DNA from 2 places in the Pseudescherichia sp. genome. Region 1 is predicted to be linked to the other one. Evidence: predicted binding sites of a transcription regulator. Region 1 holds the regulator's gene; the other holds the start of a gene.

Evidence for each region. The regulator Fur, encoded in region 1, represses iron uptake genes when iron is present. The targets are predictions, from matches to a motif close to ATAATAATGAGAACNACTATCAA.
Region 2: ftnA (non-heme ferritin) is a predicted target of Fur. The motif match lies at 2,090-2,112, and genes of this name have one in related genera.

The regions. Positions count from the first base shown of each region.
Region 1 covers NZ_DAMBWA010000007.1:52,166-56,588, forward strand. The annotation lists gene ybfF (esterase) at 1-320, shown strand, start outside; gene ybfE (LexA regulated protein) at 450-743, shown strand; gene fldA (flavodoxin FldA) at 893-1,423, shown strand; gene fur (ferric iron uptake transcriptional regulator) at 1,713-2,171, shown strand; gene RTX96_RS11175 (SDR family oxidoreductase) at 2,358-3,140, opposite strand; gene RTX96_RS11180 (SDR family oxidoreductase) at 3,160-3,957, opposite strand; gene RTX96_RS11185 (FGGY-family carbohydrate kinase) at 3,979-4,423, opposite strand, start outside.
Region 2 covers NZ_DAMBWA010000001.1:146,203-150,625, reverse strand. The annotation lists gene tyrP (tyrosine transporter TyrP) at 37-1,248, opposite strand; gene ftnA (non-heme ferritin) at 1,447-1,944, opposite strand; gene yecR (YecR family lipoprotein) at 2,143-2,481, opposite strand; gene RTX96_RS00715 (RpiB/LacA/LacB family sugar-phosphate isomerase) at 2,731-3,369, shown strand; gene RTX96_RS00710 (MFS transporter) at 3,412-4,423, opposite strand, start outside.

The DNA of each region.
Region 1 (4,423 bases):
CCCTGCATGAAGAGGGCGTTATTCAGTTTCTTCTGAAATCGTTCATTGACGGTGAGTGGCGCTTCAACGTGCCGGTTCTGTGGGACCGCTATGAAGAGATTATTGGCTGGCAGACCGTACCGGCCTGGGATCGCCCGGCGCTGTTTGTCCGCGGTGGCCAGTCGCCCTACGTCACCGAGGCACATCGCGATGCGCTGCTGGCCCAGTTCCCGCAGGCACGGGCGCATGTGATTGCCGGAGCCGGTCACTGGGTGCATGCTGAAAAGCCCGAGGCGGTGCTGCGGGCGATCCGCCGCTATCTGGCAAACGATGCGGGCTGATTAAAAACCCGGCGACCGGACGCGGCAGGGCTTACGGTCGTTGGCGTCCCTGCTCTGCTGATGTATGATGGCGCGCTAATCGCACAGGGTTACCCTGGCAGCCTGTTTTCCCCGACGTCACCCTAAATCATGGCAAAAGAACAAACGGACCGTACGACACTAGATCTGTTCGCGAACGAGCGTCGCCCGGGACGACCGAAAACGAATCCGCTTTCGCGTGACGAACAGCTACGCATCAACAAGCGCAACCAGCTTAAACGCGATAAAGTTCGCGGACTTAAGCGCGTCGAGCTGAAGATGAACGCTGACGCCGTTGAGGCGCTCAATGCGCTGGCCGATGCCCGGCAGATGAGCCGCAGCGAGCTGATCGAAGAGCTGCTGCTCACCCAGCTCCAGGCCCTGCATCGCCAGGGCGACGTCTGAAAATCTCGTCAAATCACACTTTCATGTAGCACAGAGTGCAGTCCGAACGATTACGAATTTCGCGTATGGCTCTGTTCTGCTATTATTGCCCTTATCCGTGGGCTGTGCTCCACCACCATATTATTAAGTTTCAAGAGGTTATTTTACTCATGGCAATTACAGGCATTTTTTTCGGTAGCGACACCGGTAACACCGAAAATATCGCGAAGATGATCCAGAAGCAGCTTGGTAAAGAGATTGCCGACGTGCATGACATTGCCAAGAGCAGCAAAGAAGATCTGGAAGGCTATGATATCCTGCTGCTGGGCATCCCGACCTGGTACTATGGTGAAGCGCAGTGCGACTGGGACGACTTCTTCCCAACCCTGGAAGAGGTGGATTTCAACGGTAAGCTGGTGGCGCTGTTCGGCTGCGGCGATCAGGAGGACTATGCAGAGTACTTCTGTGATGCACTCGGCACCATTCGTGATATCATTGAACCCAACGGTGCAACTATCGTAGGTCACTGGCCAACCGCGGGTTATCATTTTGAAGCGTCTAAAGGCCTGGCCGATGACGACCACTTCGTCGGACTTGCTATTGACGAAGATCGTCAGCCGGAGCTGACCGCCGAGCGCGTTGAGAAGTGGGTCAAGCAGATCTCTGAAGAGCTACACCTGGACGAGATCGTTAACGCCTGATGTTAACGGCGTGGCCTTCGTGCTGCGCCGCTATTGATAGATAAAAGCAATAGAAATAATTGCTACAATTTTTTAACTTTCGCGTACATACCTGTACAATATCCCCTGGTCAAACGGGTCGCGCAACGATTGTTTGTTGGCGAGGCCACGTTTTATACGCATACTTTACTTGAGGACTTGTAGTTTTCATTTAGAAGTGGCAATTCTATAATGAGACGCATTTACTCAAGGTCATTCTCATTAACTTCCGCCTCGGAAGTGGATCGATTAGCAACAGGACAGACTCCGCATGACTGACAATAACACCGCATTAAAGAAGGCCGGCTTGAAAGTCACGCTTCCTCGTTTAAAAATTCTGGAAGTGCTTCAGGGACCGGATAACCATCATGTCAGTGCGGAAGACTTATACAAGCGACTGATCGATATGGGCGAGGAAATTGGTCTGGCTACCGTGTATCGCGTGCTCAACCAGTTTGATGATGCCGGGATCGTGACCCGTCATAACTTTGAAGGCGGCAAATCCGTTTTCGAACTGACTCAGCAGCATCACCACGATCATCTGATCTGCCTCGACTGTGGCAAAGTGATCGAATTTAGCGATGACTCTATCGAAGCTCGCCAGCGTGAAATCGCCACTAAGCATGGCATCCGCCTGACGAACCACAGCCTCTATCTCTATGGTCACTGTGCCGAAGGCGACTGCCGTGAAAATGAACACGCGCATGAAACGACGCCGCGTAAGCTGTGATTGAAACGGTAACAAAAAACGGGCCACCTTAGGGTGGCCCTTTTTTATGGGAAGAGCGAGACCGTAGGCCGGGCAAACGCAGTGCCGCCCGGCATTGCAGCGTCAACATAATAACGCCCGGTGGCGCTTCGCTTACGCGGGCCTACAAACCCACACTGTGCCCAACGGGCGAAAAAGCATCTCCCGTTACCAGCAAACAAACCCGCCATCGACCAGCAGATCTACACCGGTGCAGAACGATGAGGCATCCGCGGCAAGAAAAATCGCCGGGCCCGCCATCTCTTCAACCTTTGCCATACGCTGCATCGGCGTCTGGCTCTCAAACGATTTTGTCTGATGCACCATCTCTGGACGGGTGTTCATTGGCGTCGCCGTGTAGCCTGGGCTAATCGTGTTGACGCGGATATTTTTCTCCGCCCACTCCATCGCCAGGCTTTTGCTTAAGTGGATCACCCCCGCCTTAGAGCAGTTGTAGTGAGCCTGCTCCAGACCCCGGTTAACAATCACCCCTGACATAGAGGCGATATTAATGATCGAGCCACCGCCGCTCTCCAGCATCAGCTCCGCCTCGGCTTTGCAGCTGTTCCAGACGCCGGTGAGGTTGATATCGATCACCCGCTGCCACTGATCGGGCTCCATCTCCAGCGCCGGATTGGCGTTGGCAATCCCGGCGGCGTTGAGCGCCACATCAAGGCGGCCAAACTGCGTCTTCACTTCAGCGATGGCAGCGCGCAGATGGGCGATATCGCGTACGTCGCCGGTATAAGCAAAGGCGCTGCCGCCCATCTCCTGAATAGTGCTCACGGTGTCCGCCAGGCCACCGTCCTCACGCAGATCGAAGCAGGCCACCTTCGCCCCCGCGCTGGCAAAACCGTAAGCAATCATTTGACCAATACCGCTGCCTGCCCCGGTAACAAACGCGACGCGATCGCTTAAATCAAACAGTCTTTGGGAAAAATATTTATCCATGATTTCACTCCAAAATGTGTTACGACATGATCAAGCCGCCATCCACGTTGATGGTTTGTCCTGTAATGTAGGCCGCGTCCTCGGACGCCAGAAATGCCACCAGCCCGGCAACGTCGGCAGGTTTGCCCGCCCGCTTAAGGGGGATCCCCTGCACCCATTCATCCATGAGTTCGCCTTTTTTATACTGCTTCTCTGGCGTACTCAGGATCTCGCCCCAGACACGGTCGTTGTAGTCCCACATATTGGTCTCGATGATCCCTGGGCAGAACGCGTTAACCGTAATGTTGTGCTGGGCCAGCTCAAGGGCGAGGCTTTGGGTAATGCCAATCACACCCATTTTGCTGGCGGCGTAGTGCGGGGTGTAGATAAAGCCAACGCGCCCCTGCCCGGAGGAGGTGTTAATCAGACGTCCGCTCTGCTGTTTGACCATATACTTTGCGGCTTCGCGGCAGCATAGCCATACGCCGGTGGTATTCACGTTGAGGACGTTATCGAACTCCTGACGCGTCATTTTATCGAAGCGGTCGATAGTGATAATGCCGGCGTTTTGGATAGAGACATCAATAGTGCCAAAGGTATGATGCGCGAGCCTGTAAAGCTCGGTGACCTGCTCTTCATTGGTGACATCGGCAACGAAGGAGATGATATTTTCATGGTACTCCTCTCTCAGTCGCTCTGCGGTCTCTGTGACCTCTTCTGAGTGATCCGATAGCACCAAATTCGCCCCCGCATCAGCAAATTTTCTGGCGATACCCTCACCGATGCCTTTGGCGGCCCCGGTAATGACGACCGTTTTATTTTCGAATACATAGCCCATACTTCCCTCCTCGCCCGCTATTCAGAATTTGTGTAGGGTTCTTTCGACGGCTTGTTGCCACTCCCGCCAGCGTTTTTGTAAACGGCCATGACGCTCCATGTTGGGGCGAAATTCGCTATGCGGGTAAAGGTACGGTTTCAGCTCATCGAGTGAGAGTTGCCCCACGGCTTTGCGCGCTAAGAGTGCCGCCCCGATAGCTGACAGTTCAGGCACGTCGCTGCGCATAACCGGGCAACCCAGCAGGTCTGACTGATACTGCATCAGCCAGTCATTTTTAGTCGGACCGCCATCCACCATTAACGCGGTCAGCGTAAAATCGTTGTGCTGCCGCATGGCGGTAACCACATCGGCGATCTGGTAGGTGATGGCCTCCAACGCCGCCCGGATGAGGTGCGCGCGTTTTACGCCACGGCTCAGGCCGCAGATCACCCCACGGGCATTTTCATCCCACCAGGGCGCACCGAGT
Region 2 (4,423 bases), on a different contig from region 1:
CACTGCGTTTGCCCGGCCTACGTTGAGCTCACTTCTCTAACCCACCTCTGGCAGCAGTCCCGCTGCAATACCACACTGAATCGCAATCACCGCCACGCCGCAGAAGAGCACCAGCAGCAGCGCCGGTTTTCCGCCCCGAACGCGGTATCCCGCCTGCGGCGTATGCTTGCGGCTCTGCCACGCCAGCAGAGACGGAATTAACAGCGCCAGCACGGCCAGCGCTACGCCTGCATACCCCAGCGCCATGACAAAACCGCGGGGATAGAAGAGGGCAAAGGCCAGCGGCGGCAGGAAAGTAATCGCCCCGGTCTGCAGCCTGCCTGCCGCATTGTTACGTCGATTGAAGAGATCGGCCAGGTAGTCAAACAGCCCCAGAGTCACCCCCAGAAACGACGTCGCCAGCGCCAGATCGGCAAACAGGTGCACCGCCAGCTCCACGTGTGGTGAGGCCACGACGTCGCGCAGGGCCTGCAGCAGGCCGTTAAGCCCGGCGCTGTTTGCCATCAGACCAAAGAAAGTCGTGGAGTCGATGCTGCCCAGCGTCGCCAACTGCCAGAAGATATAGGCCACCAGCGGAATAGCGCTGCCGGTGATAAACACCCAGCGCAGCTTCTGCACGTTGCCGTTCATGTAGCTAACGATGCTCGGCACGCTGCCATGAAAACCAAAAGAGGTAAAGATCACCGGGATAGCAGAGAGCGCTAGCCCCTTCTCCAGTGGCAGCGTCAGGAGATTTACCTTATGCACGTGGGGCATCAGCAGCGCCAGCATCACAATCAGGAAGATCAGCTTGGCGCTAAACAGAAAACGGTTGAAGAGATCTACCAGCGAAGTGCCAATGCAGACTACGCCGCCAGCAACAAGAGTAAACAGCAGTACGCCGGAAGCAGGTGAAACGGAGAGGTTCAACCACTCGCTCAGGCTGGAGGCCAGCAGCTCGCCTGCGCCGCTCATGTAGGCCGCCGTCAGGGCATACATTAAAAACAGCATGCTAAAACCCGTCGCCCACTGACCGTAGCGCCCGAGATAGCGGCGGGCCAGCGTGCCGAGGCCGGTATCGGCCGGAACGTGCTGATATACCTCCAGCAGCAGCAGGGCGGTGTAACACATAAGCCCCCACAGGCAAAATAGTAACGCCAGCGTTACGCCAAAACCGACGCCAGCGGCGGCCAGCGGCATCGCCAGCATACCGGCACCAATCGTGGTCCCGGCAACGATAAACATACTGCCAAAAGTCCTGTTCTTCACGCTTCTCTTTACACCTGAACTGCGCACCAAAATTGTGCGGCGCAGAGTAAGGCAAAACGGCGTTGACGTCAAACCACCGTTACAAGCAGTGTAAAGATAACAATACGATTTTTGATGATGTATTACGCAGGGGCAGGAGAATAAGATAGTTATAGCAAGTCGGAAGTTATTATGGCGGCGCAGGGCACCGCCAGATAATTAATTTTGTGCGTCGAGCGTAGAGAGCTCTTTATCAATAAAGTAGAGACCTTCGCCGCTTTTACCGGCCAGGGAGAGTTTATCGATTACCGATTTAAATAATTTCTCTTCTTCGTGCTGCTCGGCCACAAACCACTGCAGGAAATTAAAGGTCGGATAATCTTGAGTGGTCATCGCGAAATGGGCAAGGGCATTAATCTGACGACTGATCAGCTGCTCATGTTCGTAGGTAGCAAGAAACAGCTCGTCCAGCGAGGCATACTCAGCGAAGGGCGTCGGGATCGCGTTAATGCGCGGCAGGCTGCCGGTATCGGTCAGGTAATCAAACAGGCGCTGCATATGGGTCATCTCCTCCTGCGCGTGGCGACGCAGAAACGCAGCAGCTCCTTCAAAGCTGTTATAGCTACACCAGGCGCTCATCTGCTGATAAAGCAGAGAGGAGTAGAGTTCAAGATTCATCTGCTCATTGAGCTGTTCAATCATTTCATTTTTAAGCATGGCGTTATTCCATAACAGGCAGGGAAGGGTTACGTGTCGCCACTATAATTTGTTATTTAATTATTTGCAAAAGGTAAAATAAAAAAGTTATTTATTAAAAATACGAATGGGAATAACACGCATTGGCGCTTATTAATATATATAAATGAGAATCGTTGCTTTTATTATTTGCCAGCGGTATAGCGCTGGCAATATTTATTAATAGTAGACGCCAGCCGGGGAGTAGTTCACCGCATGGCCCTGACACTGGTACTGGAGAGTGACGGTTTCGTTCAGGCACAGCGATCCGCTGATGACGCTACAGGTTTTAATCGGCTGGCCAAACGCTATCGCGGTGGCATAGCCCATCTGTTGGCACTGGCGATTAGCCGTTCCCTGGGTGGTGTAGTCGTCATAGCGTGCCTTCTGCAACATCGTCTCGTTGAAGTGCAGACGCACCAGGCCCGTTGCCGGGTTAACGTCGGTGACTTCAGGTTCCTTCGTGATAGTGCATCCCGCAAGCAGCATCAGCGAGGCGGCAAGGAGTAGTCTCTTCATGCAAACGCTCTGATTCAGTTTCGATGTTCTCATCCTACAGCCTGCTTTGCCAGGCAATGCCCGGAATAGCCAAAGATTCCTGCTTCTCTAATCGCAACGGCAGGCAGGCTTAAACAAAACTGTGACCGCCTCTCAACTTATTAAAACGTTTTTTCATTAAATTTGAAAGTATGTTTGACAGGTAGTAAGGTTTAAGCTGATTAGCCCTTTATGATGGGATCCCCCGCAACGCATTCAGGAGAAGAGATAATGAAAATTGCACTGATGATGGAAAATAGCCAGGCTGCCAAAAATGCCATCATCCTCAAAGAGCTGAAAACCGTCGCTGATGATAAAGGCTTCCCGGTTTTCAACGTTGGGATGAGCGATGAGAACGATCATCACCTGACCTATATTCATCTGGGCATTATGGCCAGCATTCTGCTGAACTCAAAGGCGGTAGATTTTGTGATCGCCGGCTGCGGCACCGGGCAGGGTGCGCTGATGTCGCTGAATATTCACCCAGGGGTGAACTGCGGCTACTGTATCGATCCGGCCGATGCCTTCCTGTTTGCTCAAATCAACAACGGCAATGCGCTGGCGCTGCCTTTCGCTAAAGGCTTCGGCTGGGGTGCAGAGCTGAACGTACGTTTTATCTTTGAAAAAGCCTTTACCGGCCGTAAAGGTGAAGGCTATCCGCCAGAGCGTAAAGAGCCACAGGTGCGTAACGCCGGGATCCTCAACCAGGTGAAAGCGGCAGTGGTAAAAGATAACTATCTCGACACCCTGCGTGCTATCGACCCTGAGCTAGTGAAAACCGCCGTCTCCGGCCAGCGTTTCCAGCAGTGCTTCTTTGAACACTGCCAGGATAAAGAGATCGAAGCGTTCGTTCGCGAAGTGCTTGCCTGATTCCTCCTGTGCCGGGCAGCGCGACGCTGACCCGGCCAGAAGTTAACGTCTCTTTGTCGACACCGCGCTGCCCGCATCTTTCGCCAGCCTGAACGTATCGGCCATTCCTACCAGACAGATCAGCGCGATAAACACAAATGCCAGCCGGAAGCTGATGCCTGGCACGCCGCTAAGCGCCAGCCAGTCGCTGACCTTCTCTCCCAGTCGTATACCGATAGCCCCGAGCGTAATGCCCAGCCCAACCGCCAGCTGGGTAGCCGTGCTGAACAGGGTATTGGCATAGCTCATCTGTGCTGAGGGGACATCGGCGAAGGCGAGAGTGCTGACGCCGGTAAACTGCACCGAGCGAAAGACGCCGCCCAGATAGAGCACGACAAAAATCACCCATACCGACGTCGTCGGCGTGATAAAGGCGCAGGCCAGCAGGGCCAGCACGTTCAACGCACCGTTAATCAGCAGCAGCTTTTTAAAACCGAGCCAGCGGATCAGCGGCGTGGTGGCGGGCTTAATCGTCAGGTTACCCACGAAGACCGCCAACACCAACAGCCCGGCATGAAACGGATCCATACCAAAGCCGACCTGGAACATCAGCGGCAGCAGAAACGGCACCGCGCTGATCGAGGCGCGAAACAGCGATCCGCCATACATGGTAACGCGAAAGGTGGGCACCTGCATGGCATCGAGGCGGATCATCGGCCAACGGGCACGCTGAAAATGGCGTAGCGCGTAGACTAGGGTCGCAGTGCCCAGCGCCAGCAGGCCGAGCGTCCACGCTCCCTGCTGCTGTTCACCTCCCAGCATCTCCATCGCGCACATCAGGCTGACCATCGCCACCGAGGTGGAAAGAAAGCCAGCCAGGTCGAACGGGCGGCGTTCGTCATCGCGAATATCGGGAATGATGCGCAGCGCCAGAGCGATCGCCAGCAGGCCAATCGGCACGTTGATAAAGAAGATCCAGCGCCAGTCGGCGTAGCGGGTGATGAAGCCACCCAGAGGCGGGCCGATAATGGGCGCCACCAGCGCGGGCCAGGTCAGGGTGGCGATGGCGGTGATC